4 regions of the Proteus terrae subsp. cibarius genome follow, and region 1 is predicted to be linked to each of the others. Evidence: predicted binding sites of a transcription regulator. Region 1 holds the regulator's gene; each other region holds the start of a gene.
What was found. Region 1 encodes CRP, which controls carbon source genes, mostly activating them, when cyclic AMP is high. Its sites were predicted from a motif close to ATGTGANNNNNNTCACAT; they were not measured.
Positions count from the first base shown of each region.

Region 2: a site for CRP is predicted at 2,223-2,240, ahead of rbsD (D-ribose pyranase). Genes of this name have one in related genera too.
Region 3: a site for CRP is predicted at 2,924-2,941, ahead of adhE (bifunctional acetaldehyde-CoA/alcohol dehydrogenase). Genes of this name have one in related genera too.
Region 4: a site for CRP is predicted at 3,064-3,081, ahead of glpT (glycerol-3-phosphate transporter). Genes of this name have one in related genera too.

Region 1 is NZ_CP047349.1:3,623,959-3,628,234, reverse strand. It holds gene GTH25_RS16625 (aminodeoxychorismate synthase component II) at 1-575, shown strand, start outside; gene argD (bifunctional acetylornithine/succinyldiaminopimelate transaminase) at 693-1,907, shown strand; gene crp (cAMP-activated global transcriptional regulator CRP) at 2,003-2,635, opposite strand; gene GTH25_RS16610 (OsmC family protein) at 2,949-3,356, shown strand; gene GTH25_RS16605 (phosphoribulokinase) at 3,446-4,276, opposite strand, start outside.
Region 2 is NZ_CP047349.1:695,664-699,939, forward strand. It holds gene rbsC (ribose ABC transporter permease) at 1-208, opposite strand, end outside; gene rbsA (ribose ABC transporter ATP-binding protein RbsA) at 210-1,718, opposite strand; gene rbsD (D-ribose pyranase) at 1,726-2,145, opposite strand; gene dxs (1-deoxy-D-xylulose-5-phosphate synthase) at 2,496-4,276, opposite strand, start outside.
Region 3 is NZ_CP047349.1:2,101,166-2,105,441, forward strand. It holds gene GTH25_RS09825 (ABC transporter permease) at 1-368, shown strand, start outside; gene GTH25_RS09830 (ABC transporter ATP-binding protein) at 361-1,197, shown strand; gene GTH25_RS09835 (ABC transporter ATP-binding protein) at 1,184-1,900, shown strand; gene GTH25_RS09840 (YchE family NAAT transporter) at 2,009-2,653, opposite strand; gene adhE (bifunctional acetaldehyde-CoA/alcohol dehydrogenase) at 3,168-4,276, shown strand, end outside.
Region 4 is NZ_CP047349.1:442,851-447,126, forward strand. It holds gene GTH25_RS02155 (LemA family protein) at 1-60, opposite strand, end outside; gene glpQ (glycerophosphodiester phosphodiesterase) at 319-1,398, opposite strand; gene glpT (glycerol-3-phosphate transporter) at 1,534-2,886, opposite strand; gene glpA (anaerobic glycerol-3-phosphate dehydrogenase subunit A) at 3,267-4,276, shown strand, end outside.

The DNA of each region.
Region 1 (4,276 bases):
TGCTGTTACTTATTGATAATTACGACTCGTTTACCTACAACCTCTATCAGTATTTCTGTGAATTGGGTGCTGAGGTTGTTGTTAAGCGTAACGATGAGATCGGACTTAAAGAGATAGAAAAGATGATGCCAGCACATCTTGTTATCTCGCCAGGACCTTGTACTCCTGATGAAGCAGGGATCTCTCTTGAGGCTATACAGCGGTTTGCCGGTGAAATTCCTATTCTTGGGGTTTGTCTTGGACATCAAGCGATAGGGCAAGCTTTCGGTGCATCGGTTATCAGAGCACGAGAAGTGATGCATGGTAAAAATTCATTAATACATCATAATCAACAAGGTGTTTTTAAGGGACTTAATAGACCTTTAAGTGTGACGCGTTACCACTCTTTGGTGATTGACGCGACAACATTACCAGTACCTTTTGAAGTGACGGCATGGAGCCAACATGATGGAAATGTTGATGAAATTATGGGAATTCGCCATCGTACACTGCCAATTGAAGGGGTTCAATTTCACCCGGAAAGTATTTTAAGTGAACAAGGACATGAGCTATTAAATAATTTCCTTAAATATTAAATGGATAGCATTTAAATAGCGAAATAACGTCTTTTTATACAAAACCACATTTGATTTTTTATTCATATTTGGTGATTATATTTTCATATTGAATATGGATAACGATCAGGTGGGGTAATGACAAATCAAAGCATCAATAGGGCAACATACGATCAAGTAATGTTGCCAATTTATTCACCCGCAGAATTTATTCCTGTCAAAGGGATGGGTAGCCGTGTTTGGGATCAGCAAGGAAAATCGTATATCGATTTTGCTGGTGGTATTGCGGTTTTAGCACTAGGGCATGCTCATCCAGCTCTAAATCAAGCCTTGAAAGAACAAAGTGAGCAACTTTGGCACGTCAGTAATATTTTTACGAATGAACCTGCATTACGTTTAGCACAAAAATTAATAGATAACACATTTGCAGAACGTGTCTTTTTTGCCAATTCGGGCGCAGAAGCAAATGAAGCCGCATTTAAATTGGCTCGCCATTATGCCATTACTCGTCATAGCCCTTATAAAACTAAAATTATTGCCTTTCACAATGCATTTCATGGCAGAACGCTGTTTACAGTATCGGTTGGTGGACAACCTAAATATGCGGATGGTTTTGGTCCTAAGCCTGCCGATATCGTACATGTACCGTTTAATGATTTAGATGCTGTTAAAGCGGTTATGGATGACCACACTTGTGCCGTTATTTTAGAGCCAGTTCAAGGTGAAGGTGGCGTAACAGCGGCAACACCTGAGTTTATGAGAGGGCTACGTGAGCTGTGTGATAAGCATCAAGCTCTACTTGTTCTTGATGAAGTACAAACAGGTATGGGGCGTACAGGTAAACTGTTTGCCTATATGAACTATGATGTGACACCAGACATTATTACAACCGCAAAAGCGCTGGGAAGCGGTTTTCCACTTAGTGCGATGTTAACAACATATGAGATAGCTTCCGCAATGGGGGTTGGAACGCATGGTACAACCTATGGTGGCAATCCATTAGCTTGTGCAGTGGGCAATGTCGCATTTGATTTAATTAATACACCTGAGGTACTTGAGGGGGTAGAAAAGCGCTATCAATGGATTGTGGATGAACTGGCGGCAATCAATCAAACGTACCATGTCTTTTCGCAAATCCGTGGACAAGGTTTGTTGATAGGAGCGCAATTAGCGCCACAATATGAAGGTAAAGCCAAAGAATTACTCGGTCTTGCTACTAAACATGGCTTAATGATGTTAAATGCAGGGGCTGATGTGATGCGTTTTACACCGTCGTTAATTATTACTCAAGAAGAACTGCAAGAAGGAATGGTGGCATTGAAAGCGGCTATTGCAGAATTTGTAAAAGGATAGTATCAACTGAAAACCCCATCAGCGAGGATGGGGTTTTCACAAAAAGTATATCAATAGCCCTGTTATGGGCTATTGTTTGTTTCGAGCGGGAAAACTTAGCGAGTCCCGTAAACGACGATAGTTTTACCGTGTGCGGAGATCAAGTTTTGATCTTCCAGCATTTTCAGAATACGGCCTACAGTTTCGCGTGAACAACCAACGATTTGACCAATTTCCTGACGTGTAATTTTAATTTGCATGCCATCAGGATGTGTCATTGCATCGGGTTGTTTTGCTAAGTTTAATAAGGTTTGTGCAATACGGCCTGTTACATCAAGGAAAGCAAGGTTACCTACTTTTTCTGATGTTGTTTGTAATCTGTTCGCCATTTGAGCAGAAAGGCGCATCAGAATATCAGGGTTAACCTGAATTAATTGGCGGAATTTTTTATAGGAAATTTCTGCTACTTCACAGGCTGTTTTTGCTCGAACCCATGCACTACGTTCTTGATCTTCTTCAAATAATCCAAGTTCACCGATGAAATCCCCCTGGTTTAGGTAGGAGAGGATCATTTCTTTTCCTTCTTCATCTTTAATAAGAACAGCCACGGAACCTTTAACAATATAATAAAGTGTTTCCGCTTTCTCACCTTGGTGGATCAGCGTGCTCTTGGATGGATATTTGTGAATATGGCAGTGTGACAAAAACCATTCAAGAGTCGGGTCTGTTTGCGGCTTGCCGAGAACCATTCGCGTTATCCTCTGTACGTTAAATGCAGCCTTTCAAAACGGATAGGTTCCCTTTTGAGACAGCGTGCTTAAAAATCCTATCTTTACCTATTAACTTCCTGAGAACACGGTCAGTTAATATGGAGTAGATTATAATAAATGAGAAAATAATGCATTGATCTTAACCACTATCATCAAGCAGATATTGTTTTTAACACAATTAGTGCATTAAGTCTCGTTTTACGCAGTCAGCATAATAAACCTATTTGCTAATTGCTAGTTGAATTATGAGAATGTACTCTTTTAGTTTCTGTCATCTTTAGGGGGAAAATAAATGGAAGCGCGAGTTAAGTGGGTTGAAGATTTATCTTTTGTCGGCGAATCTTCATCAGGCCATCAGATTATGATGGATGGGAATTCGGGTGATAAAGCCCCAAGCCCAATGGAAATGGTATTAATTGCTGCGGGTGGATGTAGCGCTATTGATGTCGTAAGCATTTTACGTAAAGGTCGTCACCAAGTGACTGATTGTGAAGTGAAATTAACATCAGAGCGACGCGAAGAAGCCCCTCGTTTATTTACTGATATCAATTTACATTTTATTGTTTCAGGTAAAGAATTAACGGATAAAATCGTAGAACGAGCAGTTCAATTATCCGCAGAAAAATATTGTTCTGTTTCTTTAATGTTAGGAAAAGCAGCCAATATTACGCATTCATTTGAAATAAAAGATGTTGACTAATTTTGATATTTTAAAATAAAGTTTAATTTGAAAAATAATATCCCATTAATTAAGGGATATTATTTTTATAGAGACAAATTTTATTTTGGTTAACTTATCTTTTCGCCATTTAATAATTTTTTGACTAATGGTGCCATAATTAATTCCATCGCTAATCCTAATTTCCCGCCCGGTACAACAATAGTGTTTATTGTTGACATAAACGAGCCATGTAACATCGCAAGTAAATAGGGAAAATCAATATCAGTTAAGCCACGAAAACGAATAACAATAAAACTTTCATCAAGAGTGGGGATTGCTTTGGCAGAAAAAGGGTTTGAAGTATCAACGGTCGGAACGCGTTGGAAGTTAATGTGGGTGCGTGAGAATTGAGGAATAATGTAGCTAATATAATCGTCCATAGAGCGTACAACTGAATCTCTTACCGCTTCTTGTGAGTGTCCCCTTTCTGTCGTGTCTCGGATAAGCTTTTGTATCCACTCTAGGTTGACGATAGGAACAACACCGACCAATAAATCAACATGTTGAGCTACATCATGTTCGTTGGTAACAACGCCACCGTGCAATCCTTCATAAAAGAGAATATCAGTATTACTAGCTAATGGCTCCCAAGGGGTAAATGTTCCCGGTAATTGGTTGTAAGGGGTTGCTTCATCATAAGAGTGTAGATATTTGCGAGATTGTCCTTGTCCTGTATCGCTATATTGACTTAAGGTCTTACTCAGTAAGCTAAAATCATTTGCTTCAGGGCCAAAATAACTGATATGTCTACCTTGTTCTCTGGCTTTTCTTATCGCCATATCCATTTCAGGACGGGTATAGCGATGAAAACTATCTCCATCAATCAATGCAGCATTTGCATTGAACTGTTGGAATATTTTACGAAAAGCTTGGCTTGTTGTGGTGGTTCCTGCACCACT
Region 2 (4,276 bases), 1.0 Mb from region 1:
TCAAAATAACTAGAGTCATCCCAACTGCCATAATGGCGTTAACCGATGTTTGTTGGAGAATGTTGAAAATATTATTTAAGGTAAAAAAATTAGGACTGAGTGTGGAAACGACGACAATCAGGATAAGCAGAGCAATCAGTGATTTTTGCTCTAATAGCCATGCTTTTGAGAACCAACGTTTTGACGCTGGAATTGAATTCGTGCTCATATCAAACTCCTACTTTAGCGTCATATTGTTTACCAACAGCCGCCGCCATTAGCATTTCTTGTGTGACATTGTGAGCGGAGAACTCACCACTAATACGACCTTCATGCATAACCAAAATACGGTCACTCATTCCCATTACCTCAGGCATTTCAGAAGAAATTAAGATGATGCTTAATCCTTCTTGTTTAAATTTATTAATTAGCTGATAAATTTCTTTTTTAGCGCCCACATCAACGCCTCGAGTGGGTTCATCAAGAATAAGTACTTTAGGGCGAGTCATTAGGCCTCTTGCGATAGCCACTTTTTGTTGATTTCCCCCTGATAAGAAACCAATGGTTTGATCCATTGAAGGGGTTTTTATATTGAATAATTTAATAAAATCGCCAACAGTGAGTTGTTCTTCTTTATGATTAAGCACACCCATACCGCGGCTAAAATAGCGTAGCGCAGTTAGCGACATATTTTCTTTCACTGACATACCGAGCACTAAACCATCACGCTTTCTATCTTCAGAGATGTAAACAATGCCTTGTTCTAAACCTTCAGCAGGTTTTTTGATTTGGCAGGGTTTACCATCTAACTCAACGGTACCATTGGTCTTGGGTAATGCGCCGTAGATAATTTTCATTAATTCAGTACGACCAGCACCCATTAAGCCTGAAATACCAAGAATTTCGCTTTCATGTAATGAGAAACTGACATCATGAACATCTTCGCCACTGAGGTTTATGACGTTGAGTTTGGTTTTACCTTGAGGGATATTAATACGAGGGTATTGGTCTTCTAACTTACGACCAACCATCATTTCAATCAGAGTGTCTTCTTTTAATGAGGCGACAGTTTTTTCACCAATAAACTGTCCGTCTCGCAGTACAGTCACGTCATCGCAAACTTCAAAGATCTCTTTTAAACGATGTGAGATATAAACAATACCGCAACCTTGATCTCTTAGTTCACGAATAACACTAAATAGCGATTCAGTTTCAGTGTCAGTTAATGCGTCTGTTGGTTCATCCATAATAATGACTTTGGAACCAAAACTAAGCACCTTGGCAATTTCTACCATTTGCTGATCACCAATCGATAATTCAGACACTAAACGGTGACTGCTGTAAGCGAGATTTAATCGAGCTAATAACTTATCAGCCTCTGCATACATTTTCTTCCAGTCGATAGCGCCAAAAGCACGGGTAAACTCACGACCTAAGAAAATATTCTCTGCGATGGTTAATTCAGGAATAAGGTTAAGCTCTTGGTGAATAATACCTATCCCTGCTTCTTGAGAAGATTTAGGGCCATTAAAAGTACAACTTTCACCTTGATAAATCACTTCGCCGGCATCTTTTTTATAGATCCCTGTGAGTACTTTCATCAGTGTTGATTTTCCTGCACCATTTTCACCGACTAAAGCCATCACTCGACCTGGATAAATTCGTAACGTCGCGCCTGATAGTGCTTTTACACCGGGGAATGACTTATCAATATCTTTAAGTTCAAGTAAAGGTTCCATATTGTCCTCAAAAAGTCACGCCAGAAAACAACACAATATTGGCATAAGGCGTACATTCACCGGTTCTAATAACAGCTTTATTTTCAGTAAGTTGCTTTTTGAATCCTTCATGTGAAACATACATTATTTGAATAGACTTCTTCTGCTCTTGCTCTAATAAATAGAGATAAGAAAGGATTTCATTAAAAAGAGAGGGATTGATGGTTTTAATTTCTTCCGCCAGCATCACGGCTTCAACTTGCATCTCATGAGTGATTGTTTGCAACACGGACATAAAGTCCGGAATACCCTGAGTGAGCGCAAGATCAATACGTTCAACAGAGGAGGGAATAGGTAATCCGGCATCTGCAATAGTGATTTTGTCAGTGTGTCCTAAACGTGAAATTACACTCGAAATAGGACTATTAAGTAATACACCTTTTTTCATATTTCCTCCTCAGCGAAACGTTTCGCTGTCTACATAGTAGAAAAGAAAGGTGGGAAAACAAGTTTGATTTATTCATATTGTGAGCATGATCGAAACGTTTCGTTGGTAAACAAAAAGAAAGAAAAATCTAACTGATTGAATAAATTAACGCTGAATGGATTCAATGAGGAAAGTGGTTGTTTTCAATGAGTTTCATAAAAATGTGATAACAGACAAGATTATAATGGATGGGAAAATATGAGGTGTGAAAGTGTAAACCAGTATATAAAAGTAGGTAAACTTCGGTCTGAAAAATACATTAACCTCTCCTATAGTTAATTAGGAGAGGTTTTTTAATTATTTAAATTCAATCAGTTAGCTTGATAGGCTTTAATTGATTTTTCAATACCTTCAGCATCTAATCCTAAGTCAGTTCTGATTTCTTCTTGTCCACCTTGTGGTACAAATAGATCAGGTATACCTAAGTTTAAGACAGGTACTAAGCAACGCTCTTGCATCAATAACTCATTAACACCGCTGCCTGCGCCACCCATAATGGCATTCTCTTCTAGTGTTACCAACATATTATGCTGTTCTGCCAGAGAAAGGATAAGGGATTTATCAAGAGGTTTGATAAAACGCATATCAGCCACAGTTGCATCAAGTTTTTCAGCTACTTCTAACGCTTCAGGTAGTAATGTACCAAAGTTTAGAATAGCAATGCCTTTACCTTGGCGACGAATAATACCTTTACCTATAGGCAGTGGGCTGAGTGGCTGTAATTGCGCACCAATACTCGAGCCCCTTGGGTAACGTACTGCAACAGGGCCATCTTGATAGTGATAACCGGTGTGAAGCATTTGGCGACACTCATTTTCATCACTTGGTGCCATAATGACCATATTAGGAATACAGCGTAAGAATGAGAGATCAAAAGCACCTTGGTGAGTTTGACCATCTGCTCCCACAATACCACCACGATCAATAGCAAATAAAACAGGCAATTTTTGAATGGCAATATCGTGGATCACTTGGTCATAAGCACGTTGTAAGAATGTTGAGTAGATAGCAACGATAGGCTTATAACCACCAATTGCTAAACCCGCAGCAAAGGTAACAGCGTGTTGTTCTGCGATCGCAACATCAAAGTATTGTGATGGGTATTCTTTTGAGAAACGTACCATACCAGAGCCTTCACGCATAGCAGGGGTAATTGCCATGAGTTTTGGATCGGTTGAGGCTTCTTCACATAACCAGTCACCAAAAATTTTAGAAAATGTAGGTCGTGCATTAGGGCTTTTAGGTAATGTACCTGCTTGTGGATCAAACTTAGGTACAGCGTGCCAGCTAATAGGGTCACGTTCAGCAGGTGCATATCCACGACCTTTCTTAGTCATAATATGCAGAAGTTGAGGACCTTTTAGATCACGCATATTGGCGAGAGTTTGCACTAACGCAATAACATCATGACCATCAACTGGACCGATATAATTAAAGCCTAACTCTTCAAACATGGTGCCGGGAACAACCATGCCTTTGATATGTTCTTCTGTCTTTTTCAGTAATTCTTTAATTGGTGGAATACCAGAAAAGACCTTTTTTCCACCTTCACGTAAGGTGGTATACAGTTTGCCTGATAGCAATTGAGCAAGATGATTATTCAATGCACCAACGTTTTCGGAGATTGACATCTCGTTGTCATTAAGTACAACGAGCATATCTGGCTCAATGTCACCTGCGTGGTTCATTGCTTCAAAAGCCATACCCGCAGTAATTGCACCATCACCAATTACACAAACTGTTTTTCTGTTCAGCTTTTCTTGTTCAGCTGCAACAGCCATACCTAAACCTGCACTGATAGAGGTTGAAGAGTGACCGACACAAAGTTTGTCGTATTCACTCTCTTCTCGCCAAGGGAAGGGATGTAACCCATTTTTTTGACGGATAGTATCAATGCGGTCACGGCGACCTGTTAAGATCTTATGGGGATAGGCTTGATGACCAACATCCCAAATAAGATTATCAAAAGGGGTTTTATAGACGTAATGAAGAGCAACCGTTAACTCAATAGCACCTAAACCTGAGGCGAAGTGACCACTTGAGCGGCTGACACTGTTAAGAAGAAATAGCCTTAGCTCATCACAGAGTTTAG
Region 3 (4,276 bases), 1.5 Mb from region 1:
GACAATCTCGCAGTGAAATTCAGCATTTACGCAATAGTGATTACCTTGCTGCTGCCGAAATGATGGGAATTAAAGGTATCCGACTGTTATGGGGACATATCTTACCGCTATGTTTACCTTCAGCCATTGTGCGTTTAGCACTGAATTTGGCTGTGATTATTCTCGCAGCAGCCGGATTAGGCTTCCTTGGATTAGGTGCTCGCCCGCCGATGGCGGAATGGGGAGCGATGATCGCAGAAGGTATGCCCGTTATTTTTGATCAATGGTGGATTGCAGCTATTCCGGGTACGGCAATTTTAATCAGCAGTCTGGCATTTAATTTATTAGGTGATGGATTACGTGATGTATTGGGAGATACCCATGAATAAAACACCATTAATTGAGGTCAATAACCTCTCTATCGATTTTCCAAAGACAAGAGTTGTCAATAATGTCTCTTTTACTTTGGGTCAAGAACGTTTGGCGGTTGTTGGTGAATCTGGCTCTGGCAAATCAATGACCGCTCGTGCATTAATGGGGCTTGTTCGTCATCCGGGAAAAGTCAGCGCAGATACACTGAACTTACAGGGAAATAATCTATTAGATTTTTCATCTCGCCAATGGAATAACATCCGCGGTAATACAATTTCAATGGTATTACAAGATCCACGCTATGCATTAAATCCTGTAAAAACCATTTATCAGCAAGTAGAAGAAACTGTAAAACAACATCAAAAACTTTCACGCCAAGATAGGCGTCAACTTATCATCGATACCTTGCTGTCTGTCGGCTTACCTGAACAGAATATTTATCGTTATCCCGGTGAATTATCAGGTGGTATGGGGCAACGAGCAATGATAGCGATTGCGCTAATTAATAACCCGACTATTTTAATTGCCGATGAGCCAACATCTGCACTGGATGCTCAGTTACGTCATCAAATCCTTGAACTGATCACTACTCAGTGTGAACAGCGTAATATGGGTTTATTACTGATTAGCCATGATTTACCCCTTGTTGCTGAATATTGCGAGCGCGTCATGGTGATGTATCAAGGCGAGCAAGTTGATGAACTCGATGCTAAAGCGCTACCGACGGCGTCACATCCTTATACACGTACACTTTGGACATGTAGACCTAATGCAAGCACTTATGGCACTCAATTGCCAGTATTAGATAGAACGCTTAATTTTAAGGGGCTACATCATGTTAATTGATATTCATGATTTACATGTTCAATTTGAACAAGGTAAACAAGCAAAGCACGTTGTAAAAGGGATCAATCTACATGTTCAACAAGGCGAAACCTTTAGCTTAATTGGTCGTTCTGGCTGTGGAAAATCGACTGTGTTGCGCGTGATCGCAGGATTATTGCCTCATTGGCAAGGTGATATATCGCTTTTAGGGCAAAAAATTAAACCTCAACAACGTTTTCAAGGAGCTTTGCGCCGTAATATACAAATGGTGTTTCAAGATCCCTACGCCTCTTTACACCCTCAACACCGTATTGAGCGAGCGTTCTCTGAGCCTTTAAAAATCCACCAAATTCCTTTTGATAAAGAGACAATTGAGCAAGCATTAACCCAAGTTGGTTTGCCTGCCGATGTGACGAGTCGTTATCCACATCAACTTTCAGGTGGACAACGTCAACGTGTCGCCATTGCAAGAGCCCTTTTATTACAACCTCAACTATTACTTTTAGATGAACCAACTTCAGCGCTAGATATGTCAGTACAAGCCGAGATCTTAAATCTGCTTAACACACTGAAAAAACAGCATAATATGACTTATTTACTTGTCAGCCATGATGCAGATGTTATCGCACATATGTCGGATCGAGCTGCATTAATGGAAAATGGTGAATTAACACAACATTACGATCGAGATGCGTTATCAAAAGGGATACATCGTCTTGATTGAAATAAAAGAGAATAAAAGAAAAGAACCGAGCAGCATTACGTTATTAATACTGCTCGTTTTTAATAGTACTGTTTAGTCGTACCGTTTTTTAATTGTTCTGCGCTGTGTTTAAACTAATAAGCCCGGGAAAATAGAACGTAATCCGGTCACAATAAATTCAATACCTAACGACATTAATAATAAGCCCATTATACGAGTAACCACGTTAATGCCGGTTTGCCCTAAATATTTCACTAATAGTGTTGCGCTGCGAAACAGTAACCAACAACAAAATGCAAAAAAGATGCTGGTTGCGGCTAATCCTAAAAAGTTAGTAAAACCTTCCCAACGAGAACTCCACACAATACAAGAACTGATTGCTCCAGGTCCGGCCATTAATGGTAATGCTAAAGGCACAACAGCAACACTACTACGTACTGCCGATTCGTTTCGTTCCTGATTGTTTTGTTTATCTTCTCCTAAACGTCCATTTATCATGGTCATCGCAATAGTAACAATCAGCATTCCCCCTGCTATACGAAACGAGTCGATAGAAATACCGAAAATACTCAGTATAGAATCACCGATTAACAGAGAAGAAACTAAAATAATCGCAACGGAGCCATTCGCAATTAAGTTTGTTTTGTTACGCCCTGCATCAGTTTGATAACTCGTCATACTGATAAAGACAGGCAAAATACCAATTGGGTTTACAATCGCAAAAAGACCGACAAAAAATTTAATATAACCGGATAAATCCAGCAGTGACCCCATGAAAAGCCCCTTCTTGGCTAATAAACATGCGAATTATTCTATAAAAGATAGAGTAACTCCAAAAAATGCGCGTTACTTTAAATCAATAAACCAGTTAATTCTATTAGTTAACAAGTTTTTACCTAAAATATTCTCTTGTAAACCGATCAAAACCTAGTGGTTTAATTTTATATCGAAATAAACTATACGACAAAAAAATCGTTGAACATTTATCACATATAAGAATCATTCTCATAAATAGCCATGCTGAAAGGTGTCAGCTTGCTAATTTTGTGATATATATCACGTTAATTAATTAGAAAGATGGTAAGCTGTTATCATTCGAAAAAAGAGGGTTACTTCGAAAATATATTTACCTTTATTATTGTTTTTTTTAAGTTTTTTAAGCAAATTATGCCCTCTAATAATTATTACTGAAATAAGCACATTATCATCTATCTAGGCTATTCTTATTACATGTGATGAAAACGGCTAATTTGCTTAAAAAATTTAACATTTTATCAGGAGTCTCTTTATGTCTGTAACTAACGTTACTGAACTCAATGATTTGGTTGCTCGTGTAAAAAAAGCTCAACGTGAATTTGCTAACTTCTCTCAAGAACAAGTTGATGCTATTTTCCGTGCAGCTGCATTAGCTGCCGCTGATGCCCGTATTCCCCTTGCAAAATTGGCTGTTAAAGAGTCTGGTATGGGTATCGTTGAAGATAAAGTAATTAAAAACCACTTTGCTTCTGAGTATATCTACAATGCGTATAAAGACGAAAAAACCTGCGGGATCTTATCTGAAGATCTGACTTACGGCACAATAACCATCGCTGAACCTATTGGGATCATCTGTGGTATCGTACCAACAACTAACCCAACTTCTACTGCGATTTTTAAAGCATTAATTAGCTTAAAAACACGTAATGGTATTATCTTCTCTCCACACCCTCGTGCAAAAGAAGCGACAAACCGTGCTGCTGAAATCGTCTTAAATGCGGCTATCGCAGCAGGCGCACCAAAAGATATTATCGGTTGGATTGATGAGCCTTCAGTCGCTCTATCTAACGCATTAATGCACCATGATGATATTAACCTGATCTTAGCGACAGGTGGTCCAGGCATGGTTAAAGCAGCGTATAGTTCTGGTAAACCAGCTATCGGTGTTGGCGCAGGTAATACGCCAGTTGTTATTGATGACTCTGCTGATATCAAACGTGCAGTGGCTTCAATCTTAATGTCGAAAACTTTCGATAACGGCGTAATTTGTGCGTCAGAGCAATCCGTTATCGTTGTTGACAGCATTTATAAACAAGTTCGTGAACGTTTCTCTACTCACGGCGGTTACATGCTGACAGGTAAAGAATTAAAAGCTGTTCAAGATATCATCTTAAAAGACGGTAACTTAAACGCAGCTATTGTGGGCCAACCTGCAACAAAAATTGCTGAAATGGCCGGCATTGAAGTACCCGTAAATACCAAAATTTTAATTGGTGAAGTAAAAGAAACAACCGAAGCTGAGCCGTTTGCTCACGAGAAATTATCTCCACTATTAGCAATGTATCATGCTCAATCATTTGAAGATGCAGTACTAAAAGCTGAAAAATTAGTTGAGATGGGTGGTATCGGTCATACTTCATG
Region 4 (4,276 bases), 760 kb from region 1:
AATTCCCCAACCAATAAAAAGAACGATAAGAATAAGTAAAATAATAGCCATTATTGTCATAGTGATCCCTTCCTCTAAATATTTAATAAATAATGATAGCTAAATTAAAAAGTGATTATGATTTTTTAATTAAATTATTAGAGTAAGTTAGAGAAAGATGAAGAAATATACAATCAGAAAGGGCGCAAATCTTACAAGAAAGAGTATCTACTTGTCATACTTCAAGTTATAGCATTGTTGACTGTATCACTAGCACTAGCCACATACTCATGTATGTGGCTAGTGTTTCATTTATTTGTAGCCTAGCTACACCTTGAATTATTTAGCTTGTTTTTGTAAGAACTTAACCCCTAAATCAGGGAAGTCTGTAAAGACACCTTCAGCACCCGCTTGGTTATAAATGATGTCGTAAAGTTGATCACCGTCTTTGGCGTATTTAGGAAGTTTATCAATACGAACAGTAAACGGATGAATGGTTAGTTTATTCGCGTGAGCATCTGCTGCCATACCCGTTAAGGTAATTTTTTCTGGCGTTGAATCTGTTTCAACTAACATATGATAATCAGGGCCAATAGCATCAGCATAAGTTGCAATTTCTTTCATTGCACCCGGCTTAAACATCCACTCATAGCTGTAGTTTGTCCATGTACCGTCAGGCTGTTTTTCATACGTCTCATTCCAGTCGGTATAAGCAATTAGCTGAACAAGTTTTAGATCCATGCCCATTTTTGGCATCAATTCTGTTTTGATGCGTTTTAGGTCGTTGGCATCGAATGATTGTAGATAAACATTGTCGGTTTTTTTCGTATAACCGTACTGTTTAAGCACTTCCAGTACTTTAGTGGTAATGTCTTTACCTTCTTGTTCATGGAACCAAGGTGCTTTGATTTCAGGATAAATACCAATATCTTGACCTGTTGATTTGTTTAGACCTTGGATAAATTCAATTTCTTCTTGGAAAGTATGTACACGGAAATCCGACTTACCCATAGGGAAACGGTTTGGATAACTTTGGACTTTTTTACCATCAACAATGTCAAAACCTTCGGTAAATTTCAGTCCCTTAATTTCTTCAAGGGTAAAGTCGATAGCATAGTAACGGCCATCTTTTCTTGCTCTATCAGGATAACGATCAGCCACATCTGTTACACGATCAAGATAGTGGTCATGTAAAACAACTAATTCGTTGTCTTTGGTCATCACCAAGTCTTGCTCTAGATAATCTGCACCTTGGGCATAAGCTAATGCTTTGGCAGGAAGCGTATGTTCAGGCAAATAACCACTTGCACCACGGTGAGCGATAACGACCTTATCACTTGCCGCTTGTGCGATTGCACTTAAAGATAGAGTTAAAAGAACGCCTGCAACTAACGGTTTTATTCTAAAAGATGTACTCATAAAGCTGCTCCATTTTAATTCTACGTACAATAAAGTTATGTACAGTTGGCAATAAAAAAGCCACATCAAAACAGTTGATGTGGCTTGGTTTTTAGAGATGAGATTTAACTAATTTCATAAATAATCAGTTAACGATTATTCGTACTTCTGAAGCATTTCACGTTTGTGTTTGGTTTCAGTAATCATCACGATAAGTAATAATACAACAGACAGTGCGCTACCGCCGATCATGACCATAAAGCCACCATCCCAGCCGAAGTAGTCAACTGTGTAACCTACGATAGCACTCGCCGCAACAGAACCACCTAAGTAACCGAATAAACCGGTAAAGCCTGCTGCTGTACCTGCTGCTTTTTTCGGTGCAAGCTCAAGAGCATGCAGACCAATCAACATAACAGGACCGTAGATTAAGAAACCGATGATTAACATACACGCCATATCAACATTCGGGTTACCCGCTGGGTTCATCCAGAATACGATAGTTGCGATAGTCACTAAGGTCATGAAGAACACGCCAGTTGCACCACGGTTACCTTTGAACACTTTATCCGACATCCAACCACACAGCAGTGTGCCCGGAATACCTGCGTATTCGTATAAGAAGTAAGCCCATGATGATTTATCCATTGCGAAGTGTTTTACTTCACGCAGATAAGTTGGTGACCAGTCCAGCACGCCGTAGCGTAGTAAGTAAACGAACACGTTCGCAATTGCAATCATCCACAGAAGTTTGTTAGGGAACACATACTTCATAAAGATTTCTTTTGCAGTCAGTTCTTGTTCGTCAGTTTCTTTATAATCAGGTGGGTAGTCGTTTTTGTACTCTTCGATTGAAGGTAAACCACAAGATTGAGGGGTATCGCGCATTAATGCGAATGCAATCATAGCAACTAAGATTGCTGCAAATGCAGGCATGTATAACGCTGCTTTCCAGTCGTTAAACCACGCCATACCTAATAAGAACAGTAATGGAGGTAAACCACCGCCGACGTTATGCGCACAGTTCCAGATAGAAACGATACCGCCACGTTCTTTCTGTGACCACCAGTGAACCATGGTACGTCCACAAGGAGGCCAACCCATACCCTGGAACCAACCACAAAGGAACAACAGAACGAACATAATCATAATGCTCGAAGTTGCCCATGGCACAAAGCCCATAACTAGCATCACTAAAGACGCTAAAATAAGACCTGCAGGTAAGAAATAACGTGGGTTAGCGCGGTCAGAGAACGATCCCATAATAAACTTAGAGAAACCATAAGCAATTGAGATCCCTGATAACGCAAAACCTAGGTCACCTTTAGAGAACCCTTCTTCTACAAGGTAAGGCATTGCTAACGCAAAGTTTTTTCTTACTAAATAATAAGCAGCGTAACCGAAGAAAATCCCCATAAAGATCTGCCAACGTAAACGACGATAGACGGGATCTATCTGCTCTTTTGGCAAACGCGCTTTATGTGGCGCAGGTCTAAACAGACTTAACATATTAGCCTCCGATGGCTTTTATTTTAATATGTTGATATTAAATAATGACAAAACGAACAGTGAAGTTATCAAAAAATTTTCTTTAACGAACTTAATAGTAAACTTATACAATCAAATTTACTGTGAGGTATTACTCAGTTGTCGAATAATTTTTCAAGATGTGCAATTTTGAGTGATATGTTAACTTTATCAAATACTTTTTGTTAAATAATTTGTGATTGGTGTCACATATGTGGTTTTAATCTTTCACTCGTGAGCGTTTCTCTTTCGTTTTTGCTCATTATCAAACATTAACCACATTTTTTGTGTATCTTATACACTATAATTAACGCTAAAGAATAAATAAGCGTTTGCTGAATGTAATGTGAGAGGGCATCTCTATGATGAGCGGTTCACCAGTGACAGAAACTGATGTCATTATTATTGGCGGGGGAGCAACTGGTGCGGGCATGGCAAGAGACTGTGCACGCCGTGGATTACGTTGCGTCCTGCTAGAAAGACATGATATTGCAACCGGTGCAACCGGTCGAAATCATGGATTGTTACACAGTGGTGCGCGTTATGCAGTAACAGACCCAGAGTCAGCGCGTGAGTGTATTGAAGAAAACATGATTTTAAAACGGGTCGCTCGTCATTGTGTTGAAAAAACGGATGGCCTTTTTATTACCCTTCCTGAAGATTCTTTAGAGTTTCAACAGACCTTTATTCAATCTTGCCAAGCTGCAGGGATTGATGCTCAAGCGATTTCACCCGAAGAAGCTATTCGCTTAGAGCCTTCTGTTAACCCTAATTTAATCGGTGCGGTTAAAGTTCCTGATGGCACAGTTGATCCTTTCCGTTTAACGGCCGCAAATATGTTAGATGCCCGCGAACATGGCGCTCAAGTACTGACTTATCATGAAGTCGTTGGACTTATTCGTGAAGGTGACCGTGTTAAAGGCGTGAAAGTTTACGATCATCAAGCGAAAAAACTGTATGAAATTCGCGCGCAAATAGTGGCGAATGCTGGGGGGATTTGGGGACAAAAAATCGCTGAGTATGGCGAGTTAAAAGTTCGTATGTTCCCAGCCAAAGGTGCATTACTGATTTTAGGTCATCGTATTAACAATATGGTGATCAACCGTTGTCGTAAACCTGCGGATGCCGATATTTTAGTTCCTGGCGACACCATTTCATTGATTGGTACAACATCAACACGAGTACCTTACGATGAAATTGACAATATGTATGTCACTCCTGAAGAAGTCGATATTCTTATCCGTGAAGGTTCAATGTTAGCGCCAAAACTGGCTCAAACTCGAATTTTACGTGCTTATGCAGGTGTGCGTCCTTTAGTGGCAAGTGATGATGATCCATCTGGTCGTAATGTGAGTCGGGGTATTGTTTTACT